One region of the Stenotrophomonas sp. YJH_SMC_58 genome, then DNA from elsewhere that is predicted to be linked to it. Evidence: riboswitches for the same ligand, from Rfam matches in the RefSeq annotation. Region 1 holds a riboswitch; the other holds the start of a gene.
The links. Region 1 has a riboswitch for glycine ahead of gcvP (aminomethyl-transferring glycine dehydrogenase). Riboswitches for the same ligand answer to the same signal wherever they lie in the genome.
Positions count from the first base shown of each region.

Region 2: it holds a riboswitch for glycine, as region 1 does, so the genes downstream of both, AC5P68_RS15270 (trimeric intracellular cation channel family protein) here and gcvP (aminomethyl-transferring glycine dehydrogenase) in region 1, are expected to answer to the same signal.

Region 1 is NZ_JCAFSW010000001.1:71,163-82,644, forward strand. It holds gene AC5P68_RS00345 (siderophore-interacting protein) at 1-686, opposite strand, end outside; gene AC5P68_RS00350 (multidrug effflux MFS transporter) at 827-2,053, opposite strand; glycine riboswitch at 2,353-2,455, shown strand; gene gcvP (aminomethyl-transferring glycine dehydrogenase) at 2,518-5,385, shown strand; gene AC5P68_RS00360 (VOC family protein) at 5,479-5,889, opposite strand; gene AC5P68_RS00365 (amino acid permease) at 5,993-7,360, opposite strand; gene AC5P68_RS00370 (helix-turn-helix transcriptional regulator) at 7,443-8,165, opposite strand; gene AC5P68_RS00375 (catalase) at 8,280-10,370, shown strand; gene AC5P68_RS00380 (hypothetical protein) at 10,393-10,884, shown strand; gene AC5P68_RS00385 (alpha/beta fold hydrolase) at 10,894-11,482, opposite strand, start outside.
Region 2 is NZ_JCAFSW010000011.1:154,846-166,327, reverse strand. It holds gene AC5P68_RS15300 (sensor histidine kinase) at 1-557, shown strand, start outside; gene AC5P68_RS15295 (MarR family winged helix-turn-helix transcriptional regulator) at 630-1,130, shown strand; gene AC5P68_RS15290 (DNA alkylation repair protein) at 1,127-1,867, shown strand; gene AC5P68_RS15285 (DUF6616 family protein) at 1,915-2,253, shown strand; gene AC5P68_RS15280 (hypothetical protein) at 2,365-2,622, shown strand; gene AC5P68_RS15275 (3-deoxy-7-phosphoheptulonate synthase) at 2,918-3,991, shown strand; gene AC5P68_RS15270 (trimeric intracellular cation channel family protein) at 4,160-4,777, opposite strand; glycine riboswitch at 4,862-4,965, opposite strand; glycine riboswitch at 4,979-5,068, opposite strand; gene AC5P68_RS15265 (GIY-YIG nuclease family protein) at 5,109-5,384, shown strand; gene AC5P68_RS15260 (nuclear transport factor 2 family protein) at 5,456-5,887, shown strand; gene AC5P68_RS15255 (hypothetical protein) at 5,893-6,348, shown strand; gene AC5P68_RS15250 (NAD(P)/FAD-dependent oxidoreductase) at 6,440-7,720, opposite strand; gene AC5P68_RS15245 (NYN domain-containing protein) at 7,844-8,623, shown strand; gene AC5P68_RS15240 (glutathione S-transferase family protein) at 8,767-9,387, shown strand; gene AC5P68_RS15235 (primosomal protein N') at 9,484-11,482, opposite strand, start outside.

The DNA.
Region 1 (11,482 bases):
GCCACGCCCGAGGTCGCTGCCAACCGCGCCTGGACCGCCTGCAGCAACCGCTGTCCGTAGGCGGCCTGCCCGCGCGGCAGCCAGACCAGCTCGGCGCTGGAGGGCGCCTTCAGGTGCACCGCATCACCGGCCTGCGCCACCTCCAGCAGCGCCAGCGTGCGCGGTGGGTCGACCATGGCCGCCAGTTCCTCGAGGATGCCGGCCACCGCAGGCAACGCGGTTTCATCGGCCACCAGCAGCACCTGGCCGACACCGGCCGGTGGCTTCCACTCCCAGCCCTCGCTGCTCTCGGCACAGTCGGCGTCCGGGGCCAGCAGCACCACACGGTCGCCTGGGCGGGCGTGCATGGCCCAGCGCGAGGCGGGGCCGGTTTCGCCATGGATGACGAAATCGACGTCGACCTCGCCCTGCTCGGCGCGCAACTGGCGGATGGTGTAGGTACGCATCGGCGGGCGCTTGTCGTCCGGCAGGGCCCGGTAGCGTGGGTACCAGTCTTCACCGCTGGGGACCTGCGGCACCTCCTGGCCGGGCAAGGGGAAGAACACCTTGATGCGCTGGTCAGGGCCTTCGGTCTTCATCCGCGCCACGTCGGCACCGGTGAACACCATGCGGTCAAGGGAAGGGGAAAGAACGCGGCGCTCCTTCAGCGCCACCTCGAACAGGCGGTAGGTCTGCTGCGCAGCCATGGGGAACCTCATGCAACGACATCGGATTGGCTGGCTGTCGTGCATCCACGCACCGGCTGGCTGGAGTGCCCAGCCTAGTCCGGTCGTTCCTCTTCGCAAGCGTTGCGGGCAAAGCGGCCGGCCCTACCCCTGCGCGCTGCTCAATGGCCCGTGCAGGCCGCCTGTGCCGCGCGTTCACGCTGGTGTTCCCAGTACCAGAACACGAAGCCGGCGGCGAAGAACGCGGCCTGCCCCAGCGCCAGGTGCAGCGGGCTGGCACTGAGCAGCGGCGACACCACGCCGGCCACCACCGTGCTGATCATCAGCTGCACGAAGGCCTGCAGCGACGAGGCCAGGCCGCGCTGGTGCGGGTACATGTCCAGCACCGCCAGCGCCAGGATCGGGAAGATCAATGCCATGCCCATGCCGCCCAGGAAGATCGGCAGTACCGCCCATGGCAGCACGAACTGTGGCGACAGCGCCACGTAGCCGACATTCAGCAGCACCGACAGCGCACACAGGCCGAAACCAATGGACACCTGGCGGGTGGGCGTGGTGTGCCCGGCCATGCGCCCGGACAGGAACGAGCCGGTGGTCATGCCGCCGATGGTGGGGATGAACAGCCAGGCAAAACCACCCTCGCCCAGATGCAGGTGCTGCATCACGAACACCGGCGCCGAGGAGATGTACAGGAAAATGCCGCCGAAACCGATGCTGCCGGCCAGCGCCAGGCGCAGAAACCGCGGGTTGAAACCGATTCGCACGTAATCACGCAGCAGCACGCGCGGCGACAACGGCACCCGTGCCTCCACCGGATGGGTTTCCGGCAGGTAGCGTGCAGTGGCCGCCAGCAGGAGCAGCGCAAACACCACCAGGAACCAGAAAATCAGTGGCCAGCCGGCGCCACTGAGCAGGATCCAGCCGCCAATGATCGGTGCGATGGCCGGAGCGATGCCGAACAGCATCGATACCTGGCTCATCAGACGCTGCGCGTCGTGTCCGTGGTACAGGTCGCGGATCACCGCGCGGCCGACGATCATGCCGACGCCTGCTGACAGGCCCTGCAGCGCACGGAAGGCCAGCAGCGTGGTCAGGTCGGTGGACAGCGCGCAGCCGACCGAAGCGCCGACGAACACCACCAGGCCACCGAGGATCACCCGCTTGCGGCCCCAGGCATCGGACAGCGGGCCGTGCGCAAGGCTCATCAGGCCGTAGAACAGCAGGTACACGCTGATGGTCTGCTGCACCGCCACCTCGTCCACCGCCAGGCGCTGGGCCAGCTGCGGGAACGCCGGGAAGATGGTGTCGATCGAGAACGGACCGAACATGGCCAGGCCGGCGAGCAGCAGGGCCATGCGGCGGGTGGAGGGAGCAACAGCGGCGGTCATGGGAAAGGCGTCCGGCAGGGCCATGCGCGGCACGCACGGCGGGCGCCGGTCCCCTGCAGCAGGGACGGCGCCAGATGAATTCGGGTATCCGCCCATCATAGGTGGGGATTGCACCTGATGCCATGCAGCAGTGCACAAAACGCACGGACGGGCCATCGGCCATTCAGGCGCGGCCTCCAGGACCGAAGGCGGCCGCCGCGCCCGCAACGGGCTATAATCGGCGGGCAACACGGTGGGAGAAGCGGAACACCGCTGCCGAAGGCGCAACGCCCGTAATCGCTCAGGCCCGATACCACCCGTAACACAACTCTGGAGAGACCGGTTCGATCCGGCGCCGAAGGGGCACGAAGCTGCGGTCCGCCGCGCTTTTAAACTCTCAGGCAAAAGGACAGAGGGGCGCCCCGCAGACCGCCGACCGGCGGCTTGTGCCCGTGCGTGTGCCCTTTCCTGACGGATCCTTCGCCATGTCCCAGAACACCCCTTCCCTGCGTGAGCTTGAGCACCACAACGCGTTCGTCGAGCGCCACATCGGCCCCAACGACGCCGAGATCGCGCAGATGCTCGACGTCGTCGGCCACGCGTCGCTGGATGCGATGACCGACGCCATCGTGCCGGCCAAGATCAAGTCGCCGGCACCGCTGGCACTGCCGGAGTCGATGACCGAAGTGCAGGCACTGGCGAAGATCCGTGCGATCGCCGACAAGAACACCGTGCTGCGCAGCTTCATCGGCCAGGGTTACTACGGTACCCACACGCCGAACGTGATCCTGCGCAACATCCTGGAAAACCCGGCGTGGTACACCGCCTACACCCCGTACCAGGCGGAAATCTCGCAGGGCCGCATGGAAGCGCTGATCAACTTCCAGACCCTGTGCGCCGACCTGACCGGCATGGAAATCGCCAACGCCTCGCTGCTGGACGAAGCCACCGCCGCCGCCGAAGCGATGACCCTGGCCAAGCGTTCGGCCAAGTCGAAGTCGGACACCTTCTTCGTGCACGACGCCGTGCACCCGCAGACCCTGGAACTGCTGCGTACCCGCGCCGAGCCCATGGGCATCGTGCTGCGCGTCGGCACCCCGGCCGAAGCACTGGAAGCGGAAGCGTTCGGCCTGCTGCTGCAGTATCCGGACACCTTCGGCCAGGTCGGCGACTACAAGGCGCTGGTCGATGCCGTGCACGCACGCGGCGGCCTGGTGGCCGTGGCCACCGACCTGCTGGCCCTGACCCTGCTGGCTGCCCCGGGCGAATGGGGCGCGGACATCGTTGTCGGCAACAGCCAGCGTTTCGGCGTGCCGTTCGGTTTCGGTGGCCCGCACGCCGCCTTCATGGCCTGCCGTGACGCCTACAAGCGCTCGATGCCGGGCCGCCTGATCGGCGTTTCGATCGATGCCCAGGGCAACCCGGCCTACCGCCTGACCCTGCAGACCCGCGAACAGCACATCCGCCGCGAGAAGGCCACCTCCAACATCTGTACCGCGCAGGTGCTGCTGGCGGTGATGGCCTCGATGTACGCCGTTTACCACGGCCCGGAAGGCCTGACCCGCATTGCCCGCCGCACCCATCGACTGGCCTCGATCCTGGCCGCAGCGCTGCGCAATGCCGGCGTGCAGGTCGGTGGCGACTTCTTCGACACCCTGCACGTCACCGGCGTGCATGCCGATGAAATCCATGCCAAGGCACGCGCCGCCGGTTACAACCTGCGCGCGATCGACAGCGACTCGGTCGGCATCAGCCTGGACGAGACCACCACCCGCGCCGACATCGTCGCCGTGGCTGCGGTGTTCGGTGCCTCGCTGGACGTCGACGCGCTGGACGCCAGCACCGCCGACGCGCTGCCGGCCGGCCTGCTGCGCCAGTCCGCGTTCCTGACCCACCCGGTGTTCAACACCCACCACAGCGAGCACGAACTGCTGCGCTACCTGCGTTCGCTGGCCGACAAGGACCTGGCGATGGACCGCACGATGATCCCGCTGGGTTCGTGCACCATGAAGCTCAACGCCACCGCCGAGATGATCCCGGTGACCTGGCCGGAGTTCTCGCAGATCCACCCGCTGGTGCCGGCCGACCAGGCGCTGGGCTACAAGGAACTGATCGACACGCTGGAAGCGATGCTGGTCGAATGCACCGGCTACGACGCGGTCAGCCTGCAGCCGAACTCCGGCGCACAGGGCGAGTACGCCGGCCTGCTGGCGATCCGGGCATACCACCGCTCGCGCGGCGAAGGCCACCGCGACATCTGCCTGATCCCGGATTCGGCGCACGGCACCAACCCGGCCTCGGCGCAGATGTGCGGCATGAAGGTGGTGGTCACCAAGACCGATGCCAACGGCAACGTCGATGTGGAAGACATCCGCCTCAACGCCGAGAAGTACAGCGACCGCCTGGCCGCGATCATGATGACCTACCCGTCCACGCACGGCGTGTTCGAGGAAGAGGTGGTCGAGATCTGCGAGATCATCCACCAGCACGGCGGCCAGGTGTACACCGACGGCGCCAACATGAACGCCCTGGTCGGCGTGGCCAAGCCCGGCAAGTGGGGTTCGGACGTTTCGCACCTGAACCTGCACAAGACCTTCTGCATCCCGCACGGCGGCGGCGGCCCGGGCGTCGGCCCGTGCGCGGTCAAGGAACACCTGGCCCCGTTCCTGCCGGGCAAGCTGGGTGACAACGGCCCGGTCGGCATGGTCAGCGCCGCCAGCTTCGGCAGCGCCTCGATCCTGCCGATCAGCTGGATGTACATCGCGATGATGGGCCGCGAAGGCCTGCGCAAGGCCACCCAGGTCGCGCAGCTCAACGCCAACTACATCGCCAAGCGCCTGGCCCCGCACTTCAAGACCCTGTACACCGGCCGCAACGGCCTGGTGGCACACGAGTGCATCCTCGACGTACGCCCGCTGGAGAAGACCAGCGGCATCGGCGCCGAGGACGTCGCCAAGCGCCTGATCGACTTCGGCTTCCACGCCCCGACCCTGAGCTTCCCGGTGGCCGGCACGCTGATGGTCGAACCGACCGAGAGCGAATCGCTGCACGAGCTGGACCGCTTCATCGACGCGATGATCCAGATCCGCGAGGAGATCACCGCGATCGAAGACGGCCGCCTGGACCGCGAGGACAACCCGCTGAAGAACGCGCCGCACACCGCCACCGCGGTGACCGCCAGCGAGTGGACCCACGCCTACCCGCGCGAACTGGCTGCCTTCCCGCTGGCCAGCCTGAAGCAGAGCAAGTACTGGCCGCCGGTGGCGCGCGTCGACAACGTGTACGGCGACAAGAACGTGATGTGCGCCTGCATCCCGGTCGATGCCTACAAGGATGATGAAGTCGAGGCTTGATTCCTCGCGGCATCGGTAAAGAGAACGGCCCGCGCAAGCGGGCCGTTTTCATGAGGGCGGGTGGACCAGGGTCCACACCCACGGTAATCCCGATCACGGGTCCGGCATCTGCCCCAGGCTCAACTGCCACGACACGCCGAAGCGATCCTGCACCCAGCCGTAGCGGTTGCTGAAGTCATAGTCGCCCACCGGCATCAGCCAGTGGCCGCCCTCGCCCAGCACGCGCGCGGCGCGCTCGAACTGCTCGGCGCCGGAGCACTCGACGAACAGCGAGATCGACGGGCTGAAGGTGAAATCGTGCACGTCCAGGCTGTCAAAGCACAGGTAGTGGGTGCCACCGAGCAGGAAGATGGCCTGTCGGACCTGCCCGGGCACGCCGGCACCGGCGCCGTCCGGATGGCGCTGCATTGCCAGCAGGCGGAAATCGGCGAAGGCCTCGGCGTACAGGGCCAGGGCGGCCTCGGCCTGGCCGGTAAACATCAGGAAGGGGCGACTGCGCAGCATGCGGTACTCCCGGTCGACGGGCCGATGACGGCCCACACGATCAGGATGGCACGGCGGATGTGCAGCCTCCGTGGTAGTGCCGGCCGCTGGCCGGCAGCTTCAGTCACGCCTCGCGCATGCGCCGCGCGATGGCGCTGCCGGCGGCGATGGTGGCGGTCAGCGCCACCATCGACAGGAACTGCAGGCGGGTGTGCGACTCGCTCAGCAGCAGGCCGAAGATCAGTGCCAGGATCGCCAGCGCGCAGCAGGTCAGCCACGGGAAGCCGGCCATGCGGAACGGCAGCCGGGTACCCAGGCGATCCGCGCGGCGGCGCAGCACCAGCTGCGACACCAGCGACAGCGTCCACACCAGCAGGCAGGTGGAACCGACGATGTTCAGCAGCACCGGCAGCACCCGGTCCGGGAACAGCAGCTCCATCACCGTGGCGGCGAAACCGAACAGCACGCTGGCCAGCACGGCAATCACCGGCACCTGGCGCGGATCGGTCCAGCCCAGCACGGCCGGCGCTTCACGACGCTGCGCCAGCGAATACATCATGCGCGAGGCGCCGTAGAGGTTGGCATTGAGCGCCGACAGCAGCGCGATCACCGCGATCAGGGTGATGGCGGTGCCCGCGCCCGGGATGCGGGCGATATCCAGCACGGCGGCAAACGGCGACTTCAGCGCTTCGCTGGTCCACGGTACGACGGCGATGATCACGCTCAGCGAGCCGATGTAGAACACCAGGATGCGCCACGCCACGGTGCGGATGGCACGGGCGATGCTGCGTTCCGGATCTTCGGTCTCCGCCGCCGCAACGGCCACGATCTCGGTGCCACCGAAGGCAAAAACGACAACCAGCAGTGCAGCGCCAATACCGGCCAGGCCCTTCGGCGCGAAGCCACCATGCTCGGTGAAGTTGCTCAGGCCCGGCGAGGTCACCTGCGGCAGCCAGCCCATCAGCAGCGCCACGCCGATGGCGATGAAGGCCAGGATCGCCGCCACCTTGAGGATGGCGAACCAGAATTCGAACTCGCCGAAGTTCTTCACCCCGAGCAGGTTGATCGCGGTGAAGAACAGCATGAAGGCCAGCGCCGCCATCGGTACAGGTACTGCTGGCCAGACGGTGGCCAGCAGACCGGCCGCTCCCACCGCCTCGGCGGCGATCACGATCACAAGCTGCACCCACCACAACCAGCCGACGGTGGCACCGGCGGTGGCGCCCATGGCATCGGCGGCATAGACCGAGAACGCGCCGCTGGTCGGTTTGGCCGCCGCCATTTCGCCCAGAGCGTTCATCACGATGATCACCAGCGCGCCGGCGACCAGATACGACACCAGGACCGCCGGACCGGCCGCCTGCACACCCACGCCCGAGCCGAGGAACAGGCCGGCGCCGATGGCGCTGCCCAGGCCCATCATGATCAGCTGGCGGGGCTTGAGCGAATGTCCGAGGCGGGACGGTGAAGCGGTCGGAATCGAGTTGGGCATCGGCAGGGCTGGCGGCGGGCTACAGGGGCGACACCTTACCCTGTCCCATGCCCGCGGGGATAGGCACAGCGCAGCAGGCGGCTCAGGCCAGTGCCGGCTCTCCGACACTGCCACCAATACGGGCGCGGTAGGCACGCGGCGAGAAACCGGTTTCAGCCTTGAACTTGCGGGTAAAGGCGCTCTGGTCGCTGAAACCGCAGGCCTGGCCGATGCTGGCGATGCTCTCGTCACCGTGCAGCAGGTGCATGGCCATCTGGATCCGCAGCCGGGTCAGCACCTGCTGCGGGGTCATCTGGAACACCTTGCGGAAGCTGCGCTCCAGCTTGGACAGCGAAAAACCGGTGATGTCCAGCAGGGTCTGCATGCGCACGTTCTCGGCGTAGTGCGCGTTGAGGTGGGCCAGCGCCAGCCGCAGCTGCTCGTACTGGGTACCCAGACTGTCCTTCTGGCCAAGGTCGCGGGAAATGCCGATCAGGCCCTCGATGGCCCCATCGACCACCAGCGGACGCTTGCAGGTCAGGCACCAGCCCGGTTCGCGGTTGGCGAACAGGTGCAGCTCCATCAGGTTCTCGATCACCTCACCGGCCAGCACGCGGGCGTCCTGGTCCACGTAGTCGGCGCTCAGCCCGGTCGGGTAGATCTCCGCCGCGGTACGCCCGATCACGTCCTTGCGGGCGCGCAGGCCCAGCCGCCGCAGCATGGTCTGGTTGACGTGGGTGTAACGCCCCTGAAGGTCCTTGATGAAGAACAGCACATCCGGGATGGCGTCGAACAGGGCTTCGATGTCGGCGGGCTCGACTCGCATGGAGCAAGCATACCCGAGCCTGCTTTTGCCTGTACGTTCACCTTTGCCGGACCTCGGTTTAACGGGCCCGGTTCCAGTGTCGTGGTTCTCTTTGAGCATCCGGAGCCAACGTCAATGGCCGCCAGCAAGCCGACCGGCAAGCGCGCAACCACCCACGCCGAGAACCACCACCGCGGCAGCGGCGATGAACTGCACCAGCAGGCCGGGGGCAGTCATCCGGCGATGACCACCGATCAGGGCATCCCGGTGGCAGACAACCAGAACTCCCTGCGGCAGGGACCTCGGGGGCCTACGCTGCTGGAGGACTTCATCCTGCGCGAGAAGATCACCCACTTCGACCATGAGCGCATTCCCGAGCGCATCGTGCACGCCCGCGGCAGCGCTGCGCATGGCTACTTCGAGTTGACCCGATCACTGAAGGCGCATACCCGCGCGCGCATCCTGACCGAGGTTGGCGTGAAGACACCCGTGTTCACCCGCTTCTCGACCGTGGCCGGTGGCGCAGGTTCAGTGGACACCCCGCGCGACGTGCGCGGCTTCGCGGTGAAGTTCTATACCAGGGAGGGCAACTGGGACCTGGTCGGCAACAACATGCCGGTGTTCTTCATCCAGGACGCCATGAAATTCCCGGACCTGGTGCACGCGGTGAAGATGGAACCGGACCGTGCCTTCCCGCAGGCCGCGTCGGCCCATGACACGTTCTGGGACTTCATTTCGCTGATGCCCGAATCGATGCACATGATCATGTGGGCGATGAGCGACCGCGCCATACCGCGTTCGCTGCGGATGATCGAAGGCTTCGGTGTGCACAGCTTCCGCCTGCTGAACGAGGCCGGCGAGTCAACGTTCGTCAAGTTCCACTGGCGGCCCAAGCTGGGTATCCAGTCCACGGTCTGGGACGAAGCGCTGAAGCTGCAGTCGGCCGACAATGACTTCCATCGCCGTGACCTGTTCGAGGCCATCCAGCGCGGCGACTTCCCGGAATGGGAACTGGCGGTGCAGTTGTTCACCGAAGAAGACGCCGACGCATTCCCGTTCGATCATCTGGACCCGACCAAGATCATTCCCGAATCGCTGGTGCCGTTGCAGGTCATCGGGCGCATGGTGCTGGACCGCTGGCCGGACAACTTCTTCGCCGAGACCGAGCAGGTGGCTTTCTGCCCGGCCAACGTGCCACCGGGCATCGACTTCAGCAACGACCCGCTGCTGCAGGGGCGCCTGTTCTCCTACCTGGACACCCAGCTGCTGCGCCTGGGCGGCCCGAACTTCCACCAGATCCCGGTGAATGCGCCCAAGTGCCCGTTTGCCAATCATCAGCGCGACGGCCACATGCAGATGCAGGTTCCCAAGGGCCGGGTGGCCTACGATCCCAGTTCGCTGCAGGAGGACACCCCGCGCGAGACGCCTGCCGGATTCCGCAGCCATGCCAGCGCCGACGATGGCCGCAAGGGTCGCACCCGCGCGGAGAGTTTCGCCGACCACTACAGCCAGGCCCGCATGTTTTTCCGCAGCCTCGAAAAGCCGGAGCAGGCGCACCTGGCATCGGCGCTGGTGTTCGAGTTGTCCAAGGTGGAAACGCTGAAGGTGCGGGTACGCACCGTCAGTCACCTGCGCAACATCGATGACTCACTGGCGCAGCGCGTGGCCGATGGTCTGGCGTTGCCTGCACTGCCCGACCCGGCGCCGACCGCTACTCCAGTGCGGGACATGCCCCCCGCCCCCGAAGTACGGGTGATCGGTCGCAACAAACCCACCCTGCAAGGGCGCTGCATCGGCATCCTGTTCGATGAGGGTTCTGATGCCCGGATCATTGCCAGCCTGAGCAAGGCAGCCAGGAAAGCAGGTGCGGATGTGAAGCTGGTCGCCCCCAGAGTGGGTGGCGCCACGCTCAGCGATGGCGCGCTGCAGGCGGCGGATGGGCAACTGGCGGGCACCCCGTCGGCCGTGTTCGATGCAGTAGCCGTGGTGCTCAGCCCGGAAGCGGCGAAGGCCTTGTCGAAAGAGAGTGCAGCCATCGAATTCGTCAGCCAGGCGTGGGCGCACCTGAAGGCCATCGCCAGCGATGCGGGCGGCCAGACGCTGCTGAAGGCGGCAAGGGTCGGCAACGACGCCGGCATCGTCGAAGCGGAAGACGCCAAGGCATTCCTGGCGGCGGCCGCCACCCGCCAGTGGGCGCGCGAACCCAAGCTGCGCCTGCTGGCCTGACTACAGCAACAGGAGAACTGTCATGCCCCGTGGTGACAAATCCGCATACTCCGATAAACAGAAGCGCCAGGCCGAGCACATCGAGGAAAGCGAGCGCGAGCGCGGTGCCAGCGAAGGCACGGCCGAGCGCATTGCCTGGGCGACCGTGAACAAGCAGGATGGTGGTGGCAAGCGTAGCGGCAGCGCGCGCAAGGGTACGAAGAAGGCGACCACCAAGAAGGCTGCCAAGAAGGCGCCTGCCAGAAAGTCGGGCACAAAGAAGGCCACGACCAAGACGACGGCGGCGAAGAAGGCCCCTGCGAAGAAGACGACAGCCAGGAAGGCGGCGGCAAAGAAGGCACCGGCTCGCAAGACAGCCACAAAGAAAACCGCAAAGAAGACAGCGGCCAAGAAGGCCGGTACAGCCGCCTCGCGCAGTGCTGCAGCGAAGAAGGCGGCGAAGACACGTGCGGCGAAGAAGACCGTGCGCAAGGTGGCGGCGAAGAAGGCCGCGCGTACCCGCGCGCGCGGCTGAGTCCTTCGATCAGGGCGACAGCGTCCTCATCCACGCGGCAACTTCGGCCGCGGATGCGTCAGCGCGTGCCTGCAGCAGCAGATGCGGCCCTTCCAGCGAAACATGCCGGGCATCCGGCAAAAAGGCCTGAAGTTCTGCCACGCTGGGCGGCCACAGCAGGCGGTCATGGCACGCGTGCAGGCACAGCGTCGGCACGTCGATTGCCGGCAGCAATGCGCGTACGTCGACGCGCAGGGTCGCTGCGGCGCGTCGCCGCAATGTGGCCGCCGGAATCCGGGCCAGCGCATCGCGCAGCATCGATACGTGGTCGCGGGTGCGCCACCGCCCCAGCAGCAGGCGCGCCAGCAACGCCACGGGAGGCAAAGGCCAGGCCGGCGTCAGCAGGGCTGCGCTGGCTGCCGGCAATGGCAACGGCCGACGCGCAAAGGTCGCGGCAAGCACCAGTCCGCGCAGCCCGGCGGGCTGTCGCGTGGCCAGTTCAACCGCCAACGGGCCCGAGAAGGACTCGGCAAGCAGGATGAAGGGATGGCCGGGCAGCTGCGACCACAGCCGTTGGGCCAGCGTGGCGTGATCCTGCCCTCCCTGCGCAGGCAGCGTA
Region 2 (11,482 bases), on a different contig from region 1:
TGCGCGCCGAGTTCGCGCCCACACCACAGGCGGCCCGGATGGTGGCGGACATCGAGCGCATGGACACGATGATCGAGCAGGTGCTCGATTACGCACGCGGTGAACTGCAGCCGTTGCAGATGCGCCCGCTGGATCTGGCCGCGCTGCTGGAGGAGTGCGTGCAGGCAGCGTTGCTGCGCGGTGTCGAGATCTCCATGCAGGGGCCGGACAGTCTGCCCTGGCACGGCGACGCGTTGCTGCTTCGGCGCGCGTTCGACAACCTTATCGACAATGCCGATCGCTATGCCGGGGCGGTGGAACTGCGGCTTGCCGTGGTTGAGCGAGGGGTCCAGCTGGAGGTGATGGATCGGGGCCCAGGTATCGCCGAGGGCGACCGAGTACGCCTGCTGCAACCGTTCCAGCGCAGCGAGCGTTCTCGTAGTCGCACCACCGGTGGAGCGGGACTTGGGCTGGCAGTGGCCGCAAATGTGGCGAGGCGGCACGCGGGCGAACTGCAGCTGCTGCACCGGGAGGGCGGCGGGCTGGTTGCGTGCCTGCTGCTGGGAAAGTTCACCTGATATCGGCTGTGGTTTACAGGCAGCGGCTGTTTGGCTGTATGATTAGGCGCCTAACCATATCACGTGCGTGAGATGATCGAAGCCAAGCACCATGCCCTGATCGAGGAAGCGCAGCGACGCGGTCACGCCAACATCGCGCCGCTGCGCCTGTGTTTCCAGCTGCTCTCGCTGTCCTCGTCGATCGATCGCGACTGCGCCGCGCGGCTGGCACCGCATGGGCTCAGCGAGGGTCGCTTCATCGTGCTGTTCCTGTTGCACGGGGCCGGTGGCGCACTGCCGCCGCATGTGCTGGCCGAGCGCGCCGGCGTGACCCGCGCCACCATCAGCGGCCTGCTCGACGGCCTGCAGCGCGAAGGCCTGCTGCAGCGTCGCAACGATGACGGGGATGGCCGCCGCCTGCAGATCGTGTTGACCGCACCGGGAAAGCGTTTGGCCGAATCGCTGTTCGAGCAGCACACGCAATGGATCGGTGGGCTGTTCAACGGCCTGGATGCTGATGAACAGCAGCAGCTGTCACAGCTGCTGCGCAAGGTCTGGCAGTACACGGACGCCGGGCGGGAATCCGCAGCATGAGCACGGCCATTCCTGCGGAACGCCGGCAAGCACTCAACACCGGCCGCGTCCCCGCCACCCATCTGGCAGAATGCCTGGCAGTGGATTTTGCCGCGCTGCTGCAGGTGGTGGCGCCTGCGCTTGCACCGGAGGCGCAGCAACGCATGCGGGACGCCTCAGGCAAGGGCATCACCCTGCGCATGGCCCTGGCTGCGCAACTGCTGCGTGAGGCGGGGCAGGGGGCGCCTGCGCTTTGGCAGCATCACAGCTCCGATACCGTGCGTGGCTGGGCCTGCTACCTGATCGGCAGCGATGCCCGCGCAACGCTGGCAGGGAAACTGCAGCAGATGCGCACACTGGCCGATGACCCCCATTTCGGTGTGCGCGAATGGGCGTGGCTGGCACTACGCACGGACATCGTTGCCGCACCACTGCAGGCGCTGGAGCACCTGCAACCGTGGTCACAGGAAACATCGCCGTACCTGCGCCGCTTCGCCTGCGAAGCACTGCGTCCGCGCGGTGTCTGGGCCACGCATATCGCACTGTTCAAGCAGCGCCCGGAACATGCATCCGCGCTGCTGGAAGCACTGGCCGACGATCCGGAACGCTATGTGCAGGATTCGGTCGGAAACTGGCTCAACGATGCCGGCAAGACCCAGCCGCAGTGGCTGCGCCAGCTGTGTACGCGTTGGCAGCATGAGCGCCACAGCGACGCCAACGCCTACATCCGCAAACGCGCGCTGCGCTCGCTCCGGTAGTGCCGGCCGCTGGCCGGCAACCCCCGAACCCTCAAGGAAGAACCACCATGTCGCACACCTTCATCGAGCTCTACACCGCCACCCCTGCCTGGACCACACTTCCGCCCGAGCAGCGGAACGCCTTCTTCGCCCGTATCGGCGCCGGCATGCAGCAGTTCGATCCGGTCCGCATCACGCCGCTGGCGATGGGCCGCATTGCCTCGGGCGTACCGCACGGCAGCGATGAGCAGTTCTATGCGGTCTGGCGCTGCGCAAGCCGCGAGGAGGTCGATGCGTTGATGGCCGGCATTGCCGCTACCGGCTGGCATGAGTACTTCACCACCACCCAGGCGGTAGGCGCGATGGACAGCATGGCCCAGCACCTTGCCGACCTGGCCGCCTTGTAGCGGCGCGGCAGACGCCGGCAGATTCCGTGCTGGGCATGGGTGGCACATGCGCCTGTCACCCAGACGCGGTAAACAGGACATTGCCCATGCCCATCCGCAGGAAAGTCGATCATGCAGAGCACGCTCCAGGTCACGCTGTTCGGCCCTCTTGGCGACAGCCCGGCGTTGCAGTTGCCGGGGCTGGAGGGGCCGTCGGTGGCCATCCAGGAATCGGCCCTGCGGCGCTTGGTTTCCGATCTCTACACCGCGCGTTCCCTGCTCAACCCCGAGCAGCTGGACGAGGCCCGGCAGGAACTGGATCGCGTGCTGGAACGCTGGGCCGACATCCATGAGGGCCTGCTGCTGGACGTGGAAGTGCATGGCAAATGAGCGACGTTGCGTGGTTGCCGCCGCGTGGGCAGGGCCGGCGCGCATCTCGCTGAACCGCGTCCCCAGTTGCGGATGAAACATTTTGCACTGCGCAAAAGCTGTGCTATCAATACAACCCATGAACGCAGCCGCCACCCGCTTTTACTGGTATTACTTTCCGAAGCCACTGGCGGAGGAAGGACTGCGCTCACCCTGAAGAAAGCTTCAGACGCATTCCCGAAAGCCGCCAGCGAACCTGGCGGCTTTTTTCATGCTGCCACGCTGGGGACCCCCAACGTTCCGGAGACCTCCCCCAATGCCCCCGCACACCGACGACCTGCGTATCCGCACCATCGAACCGCTGACACCGCCTGCCCAGCTGCTGGCGATGCTGCCGTGTGACGATGAAGCCTCCGACACCGTCAGCGCCTCGCGCGCGGCCCTGCACCAGATCCTGCATGGCCGTGACGACCGCCTGGCAGTGGTGGTTGGCCCATGCTCGATCCACGACCCGAAGGCCGCCATCGAGTACGCCCAGCGCCTGAAGCCGCTGCGTGACGCGCTGGCCGGGGAACTTGAAATCGTGATGCGCGTGTACTTCGAGAAGCCGCGCACCACGGTGGGCTGGAAGGGCCTGATCAACGATCCGGACCTGGACGGCAGCTTCAGGATCGACAAGGGCCTGCGCATCGCCCGTGGCCTGCTGCGCGACATCAACAAGCTCGGCCTGCCGGCCGGCGTCGAGTTCCTCGACGTGATCTCGCCGCAATACATCGCCGATCTGGTGGCGTGGGGCGCGATCGGCGCACGTACCACCGAAAGCCAGGTGCATCGTGAGCTGGCCTCGGGGCTGTCGTGCCCGGTCGGCTTCAAGAACGGCACCGATGGCAACGTCAAGATCGCCGCTGACGCGGTGGGTGCGGCGTCCAATCCGCATCATTTCCTGTCGGTGACCAAGCAGGGCGGCACCGCCATCGTGTCGACCACCGGCAACCCGGATTGCCATGTGATCCTGCGTGGTGGCAGGCAGCCGAACTACGACGCGACCAGTGTCGCCGAGGCCTGCCAGGCGCTGACCAAGGCCAAGCTGCCGACGCGCCTGATGATCGACGCCAGCCACGCCAACAGCCTGAAGAACCCGGAAAACCAGCCGAAGGTGATCGAGGACATTGCTGTTCAGCTGGAAGACGGCGAACAGCGCATCGTTGGCGTGATGATCGAGAGCCATCTGGTCGGTGGCCGCCAGGAACTGGTGGAAGGCCAACCGCTGGTCTACGGGCAGAGCATCACCGATGGCTGCATCGACTGGGACACCACCGTGACGGTGCTGGAGCGACTGGCCGCGGCCGTGCGCGCCCGTCGCGACGTGAAGGTGTCCGAAGCCGCTTGAGTGCGGCACGTGTGTGGATGGCGGCCAGCGCCTGCGGGGGTGCGGCCGCGATCAGGGCCGGTCGGAGTTGGAGACCGGCCCATCTGCACCGGCGATGCGCCTGGCGCTGCGCATGAGCGACAGCGCCAGGTACATCGCCGGGGTGGTGCGGATTCCGCCGCGCGAACCTCAATGCACTTCGTCGTGGTACACGAACTTCGGCATTTCCCAGCGGTAGTGGATCGCCAGCAGGCGCAGCGCGAAGCCGCCGCCGAGGCAGCACAGGATCGCGGTGGCGTCGGCCACGCCCCAGTGCAGCAGCAACAGGTAGGCCGCGCCAGTCAGCAGCGCGATGATCGCGTACAGCTCCTTCTGGAAGATCAGCGGCACCTCGTTGCAGAGGATGTCGCGCAGCACGCCGCCGAACGCGCCGGTCAGCATGCCGGCGATCAGCACGATCGGCATCGCATGGCCGGCTTCGCGCGCGATCGAGCAGCCGATCAGGGTGAAGGCGATCAGGCCCAGGCCATCGAGCACCAGGAAGGTGCGACGGAAGTGGTGCATCCAGCGCGCCACCCAGGTGGCGATCAGCGCCGCGCACACGGTGAAGCCCAGGTACTCGGGATGCTTCACCCAGCCCAGCGGGTAGTGGCCGAGCAGGATGTCGCGCAGTGAACCACCGCCGAGTGCGGTGACGCAGGCGATCATGACCACGCCGAACAGGTCCATGCGGCGGCGGCCGGCAGAAAGTGCGCCGGTCATGGCTTCGGCGGAAATGGCGATCAGGTAGATGATGGACAGCAGCATGGGACAGGCTCCGGGCGCGGTGGGGCCGGCCATGCGCGACTACCGCCACTGCCTGCGCAATGACGGGATGACGATGACCGGTGCCGCTCCCGCTGTCCTTTTGCCTGAGAGTTCAGCGGCATGGGCCGCGTGCCCCTTCGGCGGATCGTCCCGGGCGTGCCCGGTGACCTCTCTCCAGCTCGGCGAGTCGAATGCATGGTTGGTGGGATTCCAGCCCACCGGCCTGAGCGATCATGGGAGCCTGCGCCTTCGGCGGGCGCCAGCGCGGCGCCTCTCTCCTGCATTCGGGCGCCAGTATATCCGCTGCAGTGCAGCACGGCATAATCCGGGCATGGCCCCGTCCCTCCGCCCGTGGTTCCTGTACCTGCTCGAATGCCGCGATGGCAGCTATTACGCCGGCATCAGCACCGACGTGGACGCGCGCTTCGCCGCCCACCAGGCCGGCAAGGGCGCGCGCTACACCCGGGCCCGGCCACCGCTGCGCGTGCTGGCCGTGCGCGAATACCCGGACCGGGCCGCCGCCTCGCGGGCCGAATGGCAGCTCAAGCAGCTGCCGCGCGAGCGCAAGCTGGCGTGGTTGCAGGCGGTGGATGCCGGGTCCCTGTAGATCCATGGCATACATGGATGCCTCTGTGCCGCCATGCGATGATCGCCCAGCCCTCAGCGCTGGAGACCCGGATGTCCACCGTCGCCCTGTTGTTCGCTCTCTCTGCGTCAACCAGTCCCGCTGCCGACCCGGCCACCCTCGTGGCCATCGAAGCCACCTGCCATGACTACGTCGACGGCCAACTGGAGGCCGACCCGCAGCGCGTCGCCCGCTCCCTGCACCCGGACCTGGCCAAGCGCGCGGTCCTCGGCGATACGCCCGACGAGCGGCTGGGCCTGCGCCGCATGTCGAAGGAAGAACTGGTCTCGTTGACAAAGCAGGGCGCACTGAAGACCCCAAAGGATCAATGGGACCGCCGCTGCACGGTGCTGGACGTGACCGGCAATGCCGCCTCGGTGCGATTGGAAACGCCGTGGTTCGTCGATTACTTCCACATGGGGCGCTTCGACCAGCGCTGGATCATCGTCAACGCGTTGTGGTACCCGAAACCGAAGGCGAAGTGAGCGCGATGCGTGCCGCCGGTAAGGCATGGGTCTCCGTCGTCGTACTGGCCGCCGGCATCGCACTGCTGCCTGGCCTGCTGTACCTGTTCGGGCTGGCGCTGGTGGAAGGCCGGCCGCAGCCGGCGGACCGCGCGCCCAGTGGTGTGGCTGCGTGCAGCAGTGAACCGCGAACAGGATTTCAGCCGATGAATCCCTGGAGTTTCGCCGCGCAGTTCTTCGACGACGACGCGATGAAGAAGAAGGTGCCAGAGGTGGAACGGGAGGCGTTCTGGATTGCCCGCCGCCATCTTTGGCGGCAGCCACGGCACGACATGCTGCGCTGGCATCTGAGCAGCACGGCACTGACGATCTGGATTACCCGCAACTGGAGTGCCGCGCAGATTGCCGACACCGCAAGGAAGGAGGACTTCTGCCGCGCATGGTCGAAACGGCGGGCGCCCGGTGGCCCGATGAAGCGGTAGATCCACGCCATGCATGGATGATGTTGACGGAGTCAGAGCCCTTTCCTGCGGAGAGGGGGCGGACCGCGCGGCAGCCGGCCAGCGGCCGGCACTACCGTCGGGGTCGCCGGTCTTCCTGGTCATCACCGAAGATGATGCGCGCGCTGCGCTGGTAGCTCCAGTACGCCACGGCCCAGTTCAGCAGCACCACGATGCGGTTGCGGAAGCCGATCAGGAAGAACACGTGCGCGGCCAGCCAGAACCACCAGGCCAGCACGCCCGACAGCTGCAGCCGCCCCAGGTGCACGATCGCGGCCATGCGACCGATGGTGGCCAGGTTGCCGTAGTCGGCGTACTTGAACGGGCCGGGCTCGGGCTTGCCGTGCAGGCGTGCGCGGATCACCTCGGCCACGTATTTGCCCATCTGCTTGGCAGCGGGTGCCACGCCGGGTACCGGCTTGCCGTCGGCCTGGCTCAGTGCGGCCAGGTCACCGGCCACGAACAGCTCCGGGTGATCGGGCAGGGTCAGGTCCGGTTGCACCGGCACGCGGCCGGCGCGGTCCAGCGGCACGTCCAGCGTGCGCGCCAGCGGTGAAGCGGCCACGCCGGCGGCCCAGACCACGGTGCGGGCCGGTACGAACTGGTCACCGAGCGTGAAGCCCTGGCTGTCGATGTCGCTCACCGGGGTACCGGTCAGCACTTCCACGCCCAGCTTTTCCAGCTGGCGGCGTGCTTTCAGCGAAAGTACTTCCGGGAACGAGGACAGCACGCGCGGGCCGGCCTCGACCAGCCGCACCTTGGCGCTGGCCGGGTCGATGTGGCGGAATTCGTTGCGCAACGTATGCCGCGCGATCTCGGCCAGGGTGCCGGCCAGTTCAACACCAGTGGGACCGCCACCGACCACCGCGAAGCTCAGCCATGCGGCCTTCTTCGCCGGGTCCGGTTCCGCCTCGGCGCGCTCGAACGCCAGCAGCAGCTTGCGGCGCAGCGCGATCGCATCGTCCAGCGTCTTCAGGCCGGGCGCATCATCGGCCCACTGGTCGTTGCCGAAGTAGGCGTGGGTGGCGCCGGTGGCCAGCAGCAGGCTGTCGTAGTCCAGCGTGCTGCCATCGGCCATGCGGATCTGCCGGGCCTGCTTGTCGATGGCGACCACTTCGCCGAGGCGGACTTCCACGTTGCGCTGGTGGCCGAGGATATGGCGCAGTGGTGCAGCGATATCCGGCGCGGACAGGCCGGCGGTGGCCACCTGGTACAGCAGCGGCTGGAACAGATGATGGTTGCGGCGGTCGACCAGGGTGATGCGTATGCGCTCGCGGGCCAGGGCACGGGTGGCCCAGAGACCGGCAAAACCGCCGCCGACAACAACCAGGTGGGGAACGCGCTCGCGACTCATCGACTCACTCCAGTGGGGGCATTGGGGGAAGCGCCTGGCATCTTCGCACGGCGACTGCCTGTCACGTCAGCGCCCGCGTGGATCGGCGATACTCGGGTTCAGGCAACCGCCCGCGAGGAGTCCATGAGCGAACCGGAAAAGCGCATCGCCCTGTTGATCGACGCCGACAATGCGCCGGCCTCGAAGATCGACGAGGTGTTGGCCGAAGTGGCCCGCTATGGGGTGGCCAACGTGCGCCGCGCCTATGGCAACTGGAAGAGCCCGCGACTGAAGGGGTGGGAAGCGGTGCTGCATGAGTATGCGATCCGTCCCATCCAGCAGTTCGCCTACAGCAAGGGCAAGAATGCCTCGGACATGGCGATGGTGATCGATGCCATGGACCTGCTGTACGCACGCAACCTGGATGGCTTTGCCATCGTCTCCAGCGATGCGGACTTCACCCCGATGGTGATGCGCCTGCTGACCGATGGCGTGAAGGTGTACGGTTTCGGCGAGAAGAAAACACCCGAGCCGTTCGTCAACGCGTGCTCGAAATTCACCTACCTGGAAGCACTGGGCCAGACCCACGCCAGCGTGCCGGATACCGAACAGGCCTCCAGCGAACAGGCCTCGAACGAGCCGGTGGCCAACGACGATGCGCGCCCGCGCAAGAGCGGTGCGGAAATGCGTAGCGACACGCGGCTGGTGAAGATGCTGCGCCGCGCGGTGTCCGCGGCCGAGGGCGAGGATGGCTGGTCGCACCTCGGCCCGGTCGGCAGCCAGATCGGCAACCAGGCGTCGTTCGACCCGCGCAACTATGGCTACGGCAAGCTCAGCGATCTGCTGGCCGCGATCGGCCTGTTCGAACTGAAGAAGGATGGCAAGTCGTCCTACGTGCGCGCGCTGCCGAAAAAGAACCGGTAATGCCGGCCGCTGGCCAGCGAGGAACCGGTAGTGCCGGCCGCTGGCCGGCAATTCCCGGACGCCAGATCCCGCATCCGGCATGCACACACCCCGCCCGATCAGGGGTATCGTTGCCGCTCGCATTGCCAGCAAGGAATACCCGCATGTTGAAGATCTGGGGCCGTCGCAATTCCAGCAACGTCCGCAAGGTGCTGTGGTGTGCCGAGGAAATCGGCCTGCCGTACGAGTCCATCGAGGTCGGTGGCAGCCACGGCGGCACGCAGACGCCGGAATACCAGGCGATGAATCCCAATGGCCTGGTACCGGTGATCGAAGACCACGGCCTGCCGCTGTGGGAATCGAACGCCATCGTGCGCTACCTGAGTGCGCGCTACGCGCTGGGCACGCTGTACGCCGAAGACCCGATGGAACGCGCCCAGGCCGAGAAGTGGATGGACTGGAGCACCTCGCGCATGGCGCCGCTGTACACCGACCTGATCTGGGGCATCATGCGCACCGCCCCGGCCGACCGCGACGAAGCGCGGATCAATGCCGCCATCGTGCGCGCCGGCGACTACCTGGCGATGGCCGATGCCACCCTGGCCAAGCAGCCGTGGCTGTCCGGCGAGACATTCGCGATGGGTGACATCCCGCTGGGCTCGCTGATCTATGCCTGGTTCGAACTGCCGATCCAGCGTCCGGAACTGCCGCACCTGGCCGACTGGTACGCCCGTCTTCGCGAGCGCCCCGCCTACCAGCGCGGCGTGATGTCGCCGCTGACGTAAGCGAAAGCGTCCGGGGTCAGAGCCCTTTTCTGCGAAAAGGGATCCGACCCCAGGGCATCGGGGTCGGATCCCACCCGACGGGTGGGCTCTGACCCCTCAATAAAGATCCGTCGGATCCACATCCAGCGACCAGCGCACCTTGCGTGCTTCCGGCAGCGCATACAGCTGCGGTACCAGTTGCGAAAGCACCCCGTGCAGCGGTGGCCGCTGCGCGGCAGACAGCAGCAGCTGGGCGCGCTGGTAACCGGCGCGCCGTGGCATCGGCGCCGGCATGGGTCCATAGGCTTCCACCACGTCCTGCTCGCCCAGCAGCTGTCGCGCTGCCAGCAGGAATGCATTGGCATGCTCCACCTGCTGCGCTTCGGCGCGCATCAGCGCCAGATGCGCGAACGGCGGGAATCCTGCGGCCTGGCGCTGGTTCAACTCGGCCTGCGCGAACGGGTGGTAGCCACCGCTGACCAGGGTTTCCAGCAGTGGGTGCCCCGGGTGATGCGTCTGCAGCCAGACTTCGCCCGGGTCGCGCGCGCGTCCGGCGCGACCGGCGACCTGGATCAGCTGCTGCGCCAGTTTCTCGCTGGCGCGGAAGTCGGCGGAGAACAGGCCTTCGTCGATGCCGGCCACCACCACCAGGGTCAGCTTGGGCAGGTCGTGGCCCTTGGCCAGGATCTGCGTGCCGACCAGGATGCCGGGCTGGTCGCCCAGTTTCGCCAGCTGTTGTTCCAGTGCATCGCGTCGCGACGTGGTGCCGCGGTCGATGCGCACCACCGGGAAGTCGGCGAAGGCGGCGGTGAGATGTTCTTCCAGGCGCTCGGTGCCGATGCCCTGCGGTTGCAGCGCCAGACTCCCGCACGCGGGGCATGCCAGCGGCGCCGGTTGCCGCGCACCGCAGTGATGGCACTGCAGGCGACGACCGCCGCCATGCACGGTCATCGGTGCATCGCAGCGGTTGCATGGCGCGGTCCAGCCGCAGTCGTGGCACAGCAGTACCGGCGCATATCCACGGCGGTTCTTGAACACCAGCACCTGCTGGCCGCGCTGCAGGTGCTCGCCAATGCCGGCCAGCACGTCGGCCGAGAGGCCGTCATGCAATGGTCGCTTGCGCACATCAAGGATGCGCACGCGCGGTGGCCGCGCATCACCGGCACGCTGCTTCAGGCGCAGGTGGGTGTAGCGCCCGGCATAGGCGTTGTGCAGCGTCTCCAGTGAAGGCGTAGCGCTGCCCAGCAGCACCGGAACGCCCAGCGCCTTGCCCCGGACCAGGGCGAAATCGCGTGCGTGGTAGCGGATGCCATCCTGCTGCTTGTAGCTGCCGTCATGCTCCTCGTCGACGATCAGCAGGCCGGCCTGCGGCAGCGGCGTGAACACCGCCGAGCGGGTGCCGACGATCACCCGTGCCTCGCCGCGCGAAGCCGCCGCCCAGACCCGGGCGCGCTCGTTGTCGTTCAACCCCGAATGCAGTGCATGCACGGCGATGCCGAGGCGGCCGCGGAAGCGTGCCAGGGTCTGCGGGGTGAGGCCGATTTCCGGCACCAGCACCAGCGCCTGCTTGCCTTGGGCCAGGCAGTGGATGATGGCCTGCAGGTAGACCTCGGTCTTGCCGCTGCCGGTTACGCCATCCAGCAGGAACGGTTGGAAGCCCTCGACTGCGTTGATCGCCGCCACGGCCTCTGCCTGCTCCGTGTTGAGGGTGGGGCCAGGCAGTGGCTGCGCGTGCTGCGGAGCGACGCGCAGCGCCACGCGTTCGGCCAGCTCGCGCTTGGCCAGGCTGCGCGCGGCGGTGCGCCAGTCGTCCATGCGTTCGCCCAGCACGTCCTCATCGACGATGGCGTCGGCCAGCAGCTCGGCCAGCTGCCGGGGGCGGCTGCCGGCGCGCAGTTTTTCGCGCTGGGCGCGGCCTTCGGCGGTCAGCTGCCAGCCCCAGTGATGGGTGTCGGGCAGGGCGTCGCCATGGCGCAGCGGGCCCGGCAGGGCGGTGCTCAGCACCTCGCCCAGTGGCGCATGGGTGTAGCGCGCCAGCCACTGCAGGCTGTGCCACAGCTCGCCCTGGAGCAGCGGGTGCGGGTCGCACCAGGCCAAGGCCTGGCGCAGTCCCTGG